2 regions of the Gordonia rubripertincta genome follow, and region 1 is predicted to be linked to the other one. Evidence: predicted binding sites of a transcription regulator. Region 1 holds the regulator's gene; the other holds the start of a gene.
The links. Region 1 encodes LexA, which represses DNA repair genes until DNA is damaged. Its sites were predicted from a motif close to CGAACANNTGTTCG; they were not measured.

Region 1 (6,327 bases):
TCGATTGGCGGAGAGAGGGATCGTCGCACTGCTCGACCTCGCGATCCCACCCCTGCACCGACGCGTCGCCGGCTCGCTGGGGGCGGCGGGCCGACTCGCGTTGAGTCAGAGCCCCTACTCGGACCTCGATGCGTTGCTGGCCGACTGCACACGCCGTGCCATCCGCGATGTCGTCGCGGGCCTCGACGCCGCAACTCTGTCCGCGGTGCGTTCACCCGAGGCATTCAGCGCGCTTACGGAGAAGTTGCGGCCGCGGATCTCCGAAGCGGCGCCGGAATACTTCTCGCTCGCGGTCGAATCCTTTGGTTGGGTGGCGCCGGTACGCGCCGCGATCGACCGTCACGCCGGTTCGCTCGCGGCCGACGACGTCGCCGAACAGCTGGAAAATCTCGTCTTCGACGGATTCGTCGCCGCCACCGCCCGGCGACATCTGGAGAACGTGCCGCGTTATCTCGCGGCGGCCGAAGCCCGGCTGACGGCACTGCCGGCCTCCGCGGCCCGGGATCAGGCGGGAGTCGCCGTCGTCGACCGGGTGACCGAGCGGTGGGCGCAGAGACTGACTCAGGTTCCCGAGCACCGGAAGGCGGCCGTCAACGACGAGGCACAGTGGCTCGTCGAGGAGCTGCGGGTGGGATTGTTCGCCGAGCGGCTCGGCACCGCCTACCCGGTGTCGGAGAAGCGGGTTCTACGAACTCTTGACCGACTCGGCTGAGGCGGCTCGGAGGTCGTCGATCTCGCGCTGGAAGTCCTCGACCGAGTCGAACGAGCGGTACACCGACGCGAAACGCAGGTATGCGACCTCGTCGAGGTCGCGCAGCGGTTTGAGGATCGCGAGTCCGACCTCGTTGCTGGGGATCTCGGCCGACCCGCTGGCACGTACCGTGTCCTCGACCTGCTGGGCCAGCTGGGCCAGTGCGTCCTCGGCGACGTGGCGTCCCTGGCATGCGCGCCGGACTCCCCTCATCACCTTCTCGCGACTGAACGGTTCGGTCACGCCGTTGCGTTTGACCACCGCGAGCACAGCGCTCTCCACGGTCGAGAAGCGTCGCCCACACTCCACGCAGGAGCGGCGGCGCCGGATGGCCTGCCCCTCATCAGCGACACGCGAGTCGATGACCTTGGTGTCGTCGTTCTTGCAGAAGGGGCAGCGCATCGTATCCTCACGCAGGTCACGGGACACTCTGATGCAGCCGGGCCGCATGCCAGGCCGGTAGTCGGCCGGTCCCTGTGACATCGAGGATACCGCCCGCGCTCAGTGGTACCGGGGGGCGAGGAGCGGCTGGCCGACGCGCAGGCCGCTCGACGGGAGGTCGTTCAGCTGGATGATCTCGTCGACGACTGCCTCACGCGGCATCTCCGGAGCCACGCGCGACGCGATGGTGCTCAGCGAGTCGCCCGAGCGCACGTGCACGACCTCGGTGCCGACCGAGGACGGTGTGACCGTTGCGGCGTAGTTCTGCCCGACGACCGCGATGACCCACACGGCCAGCGCGAGTCCGACGCCGGCGAGGATGGCCGTCGCCGTGCGTCGCCGCCGCCGGATGACGGCCGAGGGTGCGGGCTGCGCGGGGCGCGACACCGGCACGACCGGTGCACGGCCGCGCATACCGACCGGCGAGGCGCACTGGGTGGAGGCGACCCGACGGACCCGGACCGCCGACTCCGGCACCGGACGGCCGTCGACGGGGCGGCGGCCATCGCCGCGGCGCATCGGGCGCGGACGTTCCAGGACGTCACCGCGGGCCGGATCGGTGGAGCGGACGGGGTCGATGAGAGTGGCGGTGCGCATGGTGCCCTCCGTGTTTCCGGTCGAACTCCGTCCGGGCGTCCGACTGCGTCGTCGGCGTTCGAACTGTTCGAGTGTCGATCACCTGTTCGATGAACTGATGTTCGATTTGTAGCACGGCACTCCGACAATTGTCTCGCGACACGTCGAACAAATGTTTGATGCGGCCGGCATTCTGGGCTAGGGTCGTCGGCAGACAAGCGATCTACCAGCACGTTCGGAAATCGAGAGGAAGCCCGATCATGAGCGATGACGGCGGTAAGCGCACCGGAGCGCGGGGCGCCGACGAGCCCGTCACCCCGGCAGACATGGCGGCGGCCGAGGCCTCGCTGACGCCGCGGCAGCGCGGAGTTCTCGAGGTGATCCGCAAATCCGTGCGCGAACGCGGTTACCCGCCCAGCATCCGCGAGATCGGCGACGAGGTGGGTCTCACCTCGACCTCCTCCGTCGCCCATCAGCTACGGACCCTCGAACGCAAGGGCCTGCTCAAGCGCGACGCGAATCGTCCGCGCGCGGTCAACATCGCGCCGAGTGAGCCGCCGACGCCCACCTCGCCGACCGGTGGTGCGCTACCCGAGCCCACCTTCGTGCCGGTCCTCGGCCGGATCGCCGCCGGCGGCCCGATCCTCGCGGAAGAAGCAGTCGAGGACGTGTTCCCGCTCCCCCGCGAGCTGGTCGGCGAGGGCTCGTTGTTCCTGCTGAAGGTCGTCGGCGAGTCGATGATCGACGCCGCGATCTGCGACGGCGACTGGGTGGTGGTCCGCCAGCAGAACGTGGCCGACAACGGTGACATCGTGGCCGCGATGATCGACGGCGAGGCCACGGTGAAGACCTTCAAGCGCCAGAAGGGTCATGTCTGGCTGATGCCGCACAACGAGCTGTTCGACCCGATCCCGGGCGACGAGGCCGTCATCCTCGGCAAGGTCGTCACCGTGATGCGGCGGATCTGACCTCTTCGTTCTCGAGAACCGCGGCGGCCGCCGCGCGAGCCGCAGCCGGATCGGCGGTGGCGAGCGCGGCTGCGGCCGCGTTTTCGCAGGTCGCGCGCGACACACCGGCGAGCCGGGCGCCGACCGCAGCGGCCGCCACCGGAGCACTCGACAACGAGGTCACCCCGAGCCCGACCAGTACACAGGCGAGGATCGGGTCCGCCGCGGCCTCGCCGCACACGCCGACCGGTTTCCCCTGATCCCGTCCGGCCCGCGCAACCGTCGCGATGAGATGCAGGACGGCCGGCTGCCACGGATCGGTCAGCGAAGCGAGATCGGCCGACATCCGGTCGGCGGCCATCGTGTACTGCGTGAGGTCGTTGGTGCCGATCGAGACGAAGTCGACCTCGGCCAGGATCGCGGGTGCGAGGATCGCGGCGGCGGGGACCTCGATCATCACCCCGGCGGTCAGCCCCCGTTCGCGCACCTGTGCGGCGAAAGCGGCCGCCTCGGACGGTGACGCGATCATCGGTGCCATGACCCAGGGGCTCGTCTCGGAGCCGTCGGCGGCGCGCGCGATCGCGTCGAGCTGGTGGGCGCGGATCTCGGGGTGCGCCAAGGCGATCCGGTCGCCCCGTACGCCCAGCGCCGGATTGGGCTCCTCGGGCTGGTTGACGAAGCGCAGCGGCTTGTCCGAGCCGGCGTCGAGGGTGCGGATGACGACCTTGCGGCCACCGAACGCGTCGAGCACCTCGCGGTAGATGTCCGCCTGCTCCTCCACCGACGGTTCGTCGGCCCGTTCGAGGAAGGCCAGTTCGGTGCGGAACAGTCCGACGCCCTCCACCGGATGGTCGGTGGCCGCGCGGGCCGACGACCCGTCGGCGACGTTGGCCAGGATCGCCACCTCCACGCCGTCGGCGGTGCGGCCCGGACCCGACCAGCCGGCGACCAGGGCCGCCTGACGCGTGTGCTCGTCGACACGGGCGCGGGCTGTGGCGTCGTCGGGTTCCACGACGATCTCACCGGTCGTTCCGTCCACGAGTATCACTGTGCCCGAACTGATCCCGGCGAGATCGGGGACCGCGACGACACACGGGATGCCGAGCTGCCGGGCGATGATCGCGGTGTGGCTGGTCGGCCCGCCCAAGCGGGTGACCAGTGCGATGGTGGTGGCGGGATCGAGACCCGCGGTGTCGGCGGGCGCGAGGTCGTCGGCGAGGAGGACCGAGGGCACGTCCGGCGTGGGCACGCCGGGTTCGGGCAGGCCCAACAGTTCGGCGAGGACGCGGTCGCGGACATCGTTGAGGTCGGTGACGCGCTCGGCCATGAGTCCACCGAGCTTGGTGAACACGGCGGCGAACTGTTCGGTGGCGGCGACAGCGGCCGACGGCGCCGAGGCCCCCTTGGCGATGAGTCCCGAGGCGGCACCGATCCACCCGCGGTCCTCGGCGAGCCCGGCGGTGGCGGCGAGTACCTCGGCGGCGACGCCGGTGTTCTGCGATGCACGTTCACGCAGGCGCGCGGCGACCGCCGCCGCGGCGGCGGTGAACCGTTCGGCCTCGTCGGCGCGGAGGTCTTCGGCGATCTCGATGCCTGCGCCCAGCGCCTCTGCGGAGTGGTCGGGTCGGCGGCCCGGCCAGAGTGCGGGCCCGAGAGCCACACCACCGACGACCGGCGTCCCCGTCAGAATCTGCGTCATGTGACCACGGTTACAAATTCTTCTTGACTTGTCAACACAAACAGGCGTAAACACAGTAACTACAACACGCAAAGCCACATGTTCCCACATTCGCCGGCCCGACCAGGGCCTCGGGAACAAGCCGCGGGAACGATCAGAACGGAGCCGGTGTGTACGCCGAGGAGAGACAGCAGGCCATCGCCGAGGAGGTTCGCGTCGCAGGGCGCGCCTCGGTCGCCGAGCTCGCCGCGAAATTCGACGTGACCAGTGAGACCGTCCGCCGCGACCTCGCGGTCCTCGAACGCGGCGGGCTCCTGCAGCGCGTCCACGGCGGTGCCGTCCGCCCCGAGGTCCTGCGCGTGATCGGCGAACTCGGCATCGCCGAACGCGAGACGGAACAGACCGAGGAGAAGGCGGCCATCGGCCGTGCCGCTCTCCGCTTCCTCCCGCCGGACGGCGGATCGGTTCTGTTCGACGCAGGTACCACCACCTTCCGGGCCGCCGAGGCCATGCCGCGCGACCGCGGCCTCACGGTGATCACCAACAGCCTCCCGATCGCCGGGCTGCTCGCCGGACACCACGCCGACGGTCTCCACGCCCTCGGCGGTCGCGTCCGCGGGCTCACCCAGGCGACGGTCGGCGCCGAGACCGTCGCCGCCCTGGGACGTCTCCGCGTGACGACCGCGTTCATCGGCACCAACGGACTGAGCGAGGCACACGGACTGTCCACCCCCGATCCCGACGAGGCGGCGGTGAAGGCAGCGATGGTCGCCGCGGCACGACGCGTGGTCGTCCTCGCCGACAGTTCGAAGATGGAGCGCGAGGAACTATCCGGATTCGCCGGCATCGACGACATCGATGTCCTCATCACGGACTCCGGCATCGATCCGCGGTTCTCCGCCGCATTGTCCGCCCGCGGCGTCGAGGTCGTGATCGCGTGATCCTCACCGTCACCGCAAATCCGAGCGTCGACCGGACCCTCGAACTCGCCACGCCGCTGCGACGCGGCGAAGTCCAGCGGGCCGGCGTCGTCCGCGCCGAACCGGGCGGCAAGGGCGTCAACGTCGCCCGCACCGTTGCCGCCGCCGGCCTCTCGACCCTGGCCCTCCTGCCCGCTCGCGCCGGCGACCCCCTGCTCGCCGCTCTCGACGACCTCGCACTCCCCTACGACGCCGTCCCCGTCGACGGCGAGGTCCGCTCCAACATCACCATCGCCGAATCCGACGGCACCACCACCAAGGTCAACGCCCCGGGCGTGGCCCTGACCGCGGCTCAGCTCGAGTCCCTGTCCGCTCTGATCCGCACCCACGCGAACGGCGCGGACTGGGTCACGCTGTGCGGATCGCTTCCGCCCGGTGTGCCGGACGACTGGTACCGGAGTATCGCCGACGCGCTCGTCACCGCCGGATGCCGGGTAGCCGTGGACACCTCGGGGGCGCCGTTGCGCGCCGTGGCAGGCGGACGTGTCGACCTCGTCAAACCCAACGAGGACGAACTCGCCGAACTCACCGGCGCCGACGCCGCCGAGCTACGTGATTCCCTGTCCCGCAACGACCTCCGGCCCGTCGTTGCCGCGTCGCGGGTCCTCGTGGAACAGATCGGCGGTAGTGTCCTGGCCACCCTCGGTGCACGGGGCGCCGTCCTCGTGACCCCGGCGGGCACCTGGTGCGCGACCCCACCACCGATCGTCCCGCGCAGCACCGTCGGGGCCGGCGACTCGTCCCTGGCCGGTTTTCTCATCGCCCAGACGCGCGGTGCCTCGGCTCCGGCGTGCCTCCGATCGGCCGTCGCCTACGGAGCAGCGGCTGCGGCGCTGGCCGGCACCGCCTCCCCCACCCCGGAGCACCTCGACCTGTCCGGGGTCACGGTCACGGAACTCTCCGGGGCCGGCCGATGAGATGACCCCGATCGCACCCCCGCACCAGTACCCACCC
Region 2 (6,327 bases), 140 kb from region 1:
CGCCCCGAATCCCGTTGGCGTCGAACCCCTGCCGACGTCGACGAGCTCGTCGTCCTGCAGAAGGAGCTGCTGACCGAGGCGTTGCGCCTCGTCAAACCCGGTGGCGTGGTCGTCTATTCGACGTGTTCCCCGCATCCGGCGGAGACCACTGCGGTCGTCGCCGACGTGCTGGCATCGATCGACGGGGCCCGTCAGCTCGACGCCCGGCCGTTGGTGACCGTCGGCAAGCTCGGACCGGAGCTCCTCGGCGACGGACCGCACGTTCAGCTGTGGCCGCACATCCACGGCACGGATGCGATGTTCCTGGCGGCGCTCACTCGGGACTAGGCGTTCAGTTCCGCTGTGCGTCGACCACCGAGGCGACGCCCTCGCGGCCCGGCTTCGATCGCAGCGCGGACACTGCCTTCGCCGCATCGCCACCGAGGAGGGTCGCAGGCTGCCAGGGGAGCTCGGTGAGGGTGCTGCTGACGACGTACTTGGGTAGGTTGTTCATCCGCTCGGTGAACGGGTCGTCGGGGTCGGTGATCTCGGGCCAGTCCCGCGCGAAGGCCTCATAGGTCCGACGCCCCAACAGTAGTCCGTCGGCCAGGTCGAGCCACTCCGATGCCTGTCGGATGAAGGTCGCGTCCATGTGCGGGACGAGCCACCCGCCGGCGGTGAAGCCGCCGGAGGTGTCCTCGTCGGCCGACCCCGGACCCTGGGTGACGCCGTCGAGCGTCATGAACTCGGTGACGGTAATCCTCATTTCCCGGCTCCGTTCTCCACCAGTTCGGCGAGCGCGGTGGTGACCGAACCCCAGCCGTCGTAGAAGCCGAGGTTGTTGTGCCGGTTGCGGTCGGACGGATTGCCATGGCGCACAACCACGTTGTACTCGGTCCCGTCAGCATGCTCGGTGAGCGTGATCTCCGCGGTCATGGGGACGGGCGCGGGTACGGCCGGACGCCAAGAGCTGTCGATGGCGTTGGTGAACACGAGCCGTTCGCTGGGCTCGGCGACGAGGAAGACGGCATCCATGTGCGGCACGAAGGCCTCGCCGTCGTCGCTCATCTGCGTGACCAGTGCCCCACCGGGACGCGGTTCGAGCCGCTCGACCCGGGTGACGGTCGGGGACGGCGTCCACCACTTCGCGAACTGTTCGGGTCGCGTCCAGGCATCCCAGATCCGTTGGCGCGGAGCGCGGATGATGCGGTGCAGGGTCAGGTCGAGTTCGGGGTCGATCACGGTGTCTCCTCGGATTCGGTGACGAAGGCTTCGAGTCGGTCGGTGCGTTCGGTCCAGACGACGCGCTGATGTTCGAGCCAGGTCTGCAGACGTCGCAGGCGTCGACGGTCGAGCGTGCACATTCGGATTCGCCCGGTCTTCTTGGTCATGACCAGTCCGCTCTCCTCGAGAACCTTCAGGTGCTTCATGAAGGACGGGAGGGACATGGGGAAGGGGTCGGCGAGTTCGCCGACGCTCGCAGACCCGCGCCCGAGACGTTCGACGACGGCCCGTCGAGTCGGGTCCGACAAGGCGCCGAAGATCTCGTCGAGAGTCGCCGTACGGTTTGCCATGTGGCTAAGTGTCGCACGGCTCGTCACTTAACTCAATGGTTAAGTGAAGGATCTTCTTCGGGTTGTGGAAAACTCCGGCCGAGCCGGCGATATCGGCGTAGTATCGAATGTATGTACGAATCACCCTCGCGCGGAACATCGGGTCTGTCGACGGACGGTCTACGTGCCCTCCGGGGCCTCCTCGCCGGGATGCCTGCAGGCGTCGACGAGGCCGAGTCGGTGCAGCGGCTGACGCTGCTCGAGGAGATCAAGTCCGCTTCGACTGCGGCTCAGGTTCGAGAGACTGCAAACCTCGATCAGTTGCGTGCAGCAGATGAGGCCGCGCGAAATGTCCCGCCGCAGCGGCGGGGCCGGGGACTCGCCGCCGAAGTCGGGCTGGCACGGAAGGTCTCACCGAAGAAGGGGAGTCAGTACCTCGGGTTCGCTCGTGCTCTGGCACACGAGATGCCGCATACGATGTCTGCGCTCAGGGACGGCGTGCTGACCGAATGGCGGGCGACCATCCTCGTTCGCGAGACCGCTCATCTGACCCGAGAATCGCGGGAGGAGATCGACCGGCGGGTGTGTTCCGACCGCGAGGCCCTGGTCGCTGTGTCCGATCGCGAGATCGAAGCGCGGGCGAAGAGTCACGCCTACGAACTCGAGCCGGCGGCAGTGGTCGCGCGAAAGGCCAAGGCCGAGAAAGATCGCCATGTCAGTGTGCGGCCGGCGCCGGATCTGATGACCCAACTCTCGGCGTTGTTGCCGATGACACAGGGAATCTCCGTGTACGCCTCGCTCAAGAAGCACGCCGACTCTGTCCTCGGTGCCGACGATCGCACGCATGCTCAGATCATGGCCGACACGCTGGTCGAACGAGTCACCGGTCGATCCGCAGCGGAACCGGTTCCGGTGTCGGTAGACATGGTCTTGTCCGACGAGTGCCTGCTCGGGCTCAACGATTCGGCGGCCGAAGTGAGGGGGTACGGACCGATTCCGGCAGCAGTGGCACGGGAACTCGTCGCCGCGTCGGTGTCGACCGATGGTGAGACCGCCTCGACGATGCGTCGTATCTATGCACGTCCGTCGGATGGCGCACTGGTGTCGATGGAGTCGAAATCGCGAACCTTTCCGGCCGCGCTCGCGCACTTCGTCCGACTCCGAGACCAACGCTGCCGAACTCCGTACTGCGGTGCGCCCATCGCGGAGATCGACCACGCGAAACCACACCGCCACGATGGCCCGACCAGCGAGGCCAACGCCGACGGCATCTGCGTCATCCACAATCGGGCCAAAGAGGCCGACGGCTGGGGATATTCGGTTCGCATGGCCGGTGACACCCGGGTCATCGACGTCATCACCCCGACCGGTGCCCGTCATCGGAGCACCGCACCACCGGCGGTCGGGCACCAAAGTCCTGACCGCAGCGTCGTCGAGACGAAGCTGCTGCAGCTGCTCGCGGTCGCCTGAGCGGTGCCGGCGCCGGGTAACGTCCAACGGCGTGACGATCCGCCCTGTGATTCGGCCGGCGACTCCGGCTGACGTCGACGCTGCCGCAGATACTCTCGGCCAGGCCTTCGCCGACTATCCGTTCACCAGGCACACGGTGGATTCGCGCGACCATGGCCACCGGGTGAGGTCGTTGCAGCGATTGTTTCTCGCCGAAATCGGCATGCGGTGCGGCCGCGTCTGGGTCTCGGACGACCTTGCCGCCGTGGCGGTGTGGATCACTCCGTCCTCGACAGGTCTCGATGAGGCGTTCGGCAACATCGCACCCCGAGTCGTCGAACTGTACGGAGACAGAGCGGACATCGCCGCGCGGGCGGACGAGGCAACGGCTGGTCTTCGGCCGGCCGAACCTGTCTGGCACCTGGCCACGGTCGGGGTCGCGCCGCATGCTCAGGGCCGCGGACTCGGCAGAGCTGTGCTCGAGCCGGGGCTCGAGGGGGCGCGGACAGAGGGGTGTCCTGCATACCTGGAGACCTCATCCCCGGCGAACGTCTCGTTCTATGAACGACTCGGGTTCGAGGTGACCGGGAAGGTGTCTCTGCCCGACGATGGCCCGGACGTGTGGGCGATGACGTGTGGAAGGTGAATCCCCGCATCTCGTTGTCTCGTACTAAGTTGTCCGAGGGGAGTGGTGTCAGCACGCTGGCACCGGGGACGGGGGACTCACAGTGACTTATCGCCTGGAAGCCGAGAAGGGTGTGATCGAGGGCGTCGGCAAGACGTTGGCCGAGTGCTCTGATGTCACCCGGGCGCTCTGGTCGGGCAGTACCGGATTCGCTGACGCAGCTGCGGCGATGCCGGGTTCGGCATTCAATGGCGCCTGCGCCGGCAAGGACGACGTCGTTCGAACCCTTCTCGGTCGCGCAGCTGCTCGCATGGACGCGGTGTCGCAGACCTGCTACCAGGTTGCGACCGAGTTCGCCGACACCGACGAAGAGTTGGCGAGCGGCCTTCGAGCCATTTCCGTGTTCTGATGAGCCGTCCGACACGGTCGACCGTCAACAGCTGGGACGTGACGGTCCTGCTCCAGTCTGCGGAATCGCTGGAGACAACAGCCGAGAACTTGCGAACCCAGACCAAGACGATGGCCGATGCTCCCATGAACGTGGACGGTTGGTCGGGCAAATCCAGGCGCGCGTGCGAAGACCGTACGACATCCGACCGAGACGAGATCAACAAGCTCGGCATTGAACTCAGAGCGGCCGCGAGGGTGCTGCACGACACGGCCGCCGCGATCAGCCCCAACCGAAGCACTGCTCTGACGAAGGCACTCGGCCTCGAACTCGACAAGTTCAGCGTCTCGGATGACTGGACCGTGCGCGACGCCCGTGACTACGCGTCGGAGTTGGACGGTGTGGAGGCCGGAAGCGCGGCCGAACAGTCGATCCGAAACGACCAGGCCAAGCGCGCCGAGGAGGCGAAGACAGCGACGCTGTCGTTGCAGTCGCTGGCGGACCAGATCGGGGAGGACGACCGTAACGGTGCCCGCGCGCTGAATGTGGTCTTCGGCAACGCCGAGATCAACGCTCCGCTCAGCTCGAGCTTTTCCGCAGGACAAGCAAGCCGCGATGCTCAGGCGATCATGAGGGGGAACGCGACGCCTGATCAGAAGGAGCGGTTCTACCGTGCGACCAGTCTGACGCCCGAGCAGCGCGCGGCACTGGCGAGGGGCGACGATGCTGTCATCCCGAAAGAGCAGTTCGATTATCTGAAGGCCATCTACACCCCCATCTGGGGACAGAATGCGGATGGGCCCGCGCCCTATTCTCTCGACGCGTTGAAGCGTTTCGGAGACGAATACTCCGGCGCAGAACGTCTTCAGCTCAAGAACGCGCTAGGCGACGGTATCTACCTGCTCGGTAACCCGAGTTTGCGAACAGACCAGCAGGTCGAGCCGACGTTCCTTGCCGGACCACTGCAACAGATGGGATTGGCGCCGGGGCCTCGGTTTGTAGGAGGCGGGATAAATCAGCTGTCTACTCCGGTTAGGGAGGTGTTGACCAGTCCCGCGGCCGGCAGGGGGCACGTGAGTGTTCCGGACACGGGTCCTCATTCGGGCGGGGATCGACCGGTGACCGATCTGAAAACCTTCGAGCAGTTGCAGATTTTGATGGAAATCCTGGAGCATCGTTCAGTCGACACCGAACAGGGTTCCACGTCAGTTCAACTCGGCAGTGATGTAGACCGGGCCCTGATTGCCCGAGCCGGTGAGATTGCGGCTGTCGGGGGTGATGATCTCGTATCGAACCCAGGACTTTTCAATCATGGCGGCGTATCGAAGGCGGATGCCGAAGAGCTGATGATTCGCATGCTCGACATCGCCGGCAGCGATCACATCGCGGTGCATGATGCGGTGATGGCTGGGACTGGCGCTGCGGCAGATGGCTCTATGCCCACCGTGTCCGATGTCGACGGCAATGAGCACACTTTCAAAGGCTCGGGCATCTTGAAGGACTTGCTCACTTTCGATTGGACGGACGGCGCGGGCAAAGAGAGTTCCGGCGTGAACAAGCTGTTCAGCTGGATGACAGAATCCGCATATGCTTCGGAGGGAAGCTCGGCGGAGGCCTTGGCGGACAGTCGACGGGCAGGGCAGACTGCTACCGCGCTCACCCAGTTCTTTGGTGAGAACAAGGACGCATTCATCGACATCGGTGATGATAAGCGCGCCCTCGGTGAATTGAACGGTGAACTGGCCCGTACCCTGGCTTCGGCGCTGGGTCCCCACACTGCTGTGATGGGGGGTGCAGACCCTGAACACTTTGACTCACATGGGGTGTCTGAGGTTGATCTAACCGATCTGAAATCTACTTTTCAGATTCTGAACTCGGACGCCGAAGCCGGGAGAATCGTCAATTCATTGACTGCACTTCAGATCGACGTCCTGCAAGAACAGTTTGGCCGCAACCCGCACGACTATGGGCTCGGCGAGATCACCGGTCGTCTGGAAGGTGCGATGGCCGGCGGTCTGGATTCGCACATCGAGGAAACCAAGATTGACGGGCGTCACTTGGCGGCGCGCGATGCGGCTGCCAGGGGTGCAATGTTCGAGAGTGCGTACGGTTTGCTCTCGGCAGTACCGGGTCTGGACCCTGCTGTGAGAGTCTTGCTCGGTGGTGTGGCCCCACAGGCACAACTTCATTTCTCGGGGCTGCCTACGGACCCGGACACGATAATCGCAGATCCTGAGCTACAAGAATTGCGCGCTGAGATGTACACCCCGCAGATTGATCCCAACGCCAAATACTCACAGATTCTGGAGGGTTACTTCAGATCACATCCTGAG

Region 2: a site for LexA is predicted at 1,658-1,671, ahead of RVF83_RS19270 (DUF222 domain-containing protein). Genes of this name have one in related genera too.

Annotation. Positions count from the first base shown of each region.
Region 1 covers NZ_CP136136.1:4,390,649-4,396,975, forward strand. Annotated here, with positions in the region: gene hrpA (ATP-dependent RNA helicase HrpA) at 1-712, shown strand, start outside; gene nrdR (transcriptional regulator NrdR) at 686-1,153, opposite strand; gene RVF83_RS19925 (LysM peptidoglycan-binding domain-containing protein) at 1,253-1,789, opposite strand; gene lexA (transcriptional repressor LexA) at 2,029-2,736, shown strand; gene RVF83_RS19935 (phosphoenolpyruvate--protein phosphotransferase) at 2,714-4,414, opposite strand; gene RVF83_RS19940 (DeoR/GlpR family DNA-binding transcription regulator) at 4,564-5,334, shown strand; gene pfkB (1-phosphofructokinase) at 5,331-6,290, shown strand.
Region 2 covers NZ_CP136136.1:4,247,140-4,253,466, reverse strand. Annotated here, with positions in the region: partial or broken gene RVF83_RS19290 (RsmB/NOP family class I SAM-dependent RNA methyltransferase) at 1-327, shown strand, start outside; gene RVF83_RS19285 (dihydrofolate reductase family protein) at 332-745, opposite strand; gene RVF83_RS19280 (SRPBCC domain-containing protein) at 742-1,221, opposite strand; gene RVF83_RS19275 (ArsR/SmtB family transcription factor) at 1,218-1,553, opposite strand; gene RVF83_RS19270 (DUF222 domain-containing protein) at 1,743-3,002, shown strand; gene RVF83_RS19265 (GNAT family N-acetyltransferase) at 3,034-3,627, shown strand; gene RVF83_RS19260 (hypothetical protein) at 3,710-4,015, shown strand; gene RVF83_RS19255 (hypothetical protein) at 4,015-6,327, shown strand, end outside.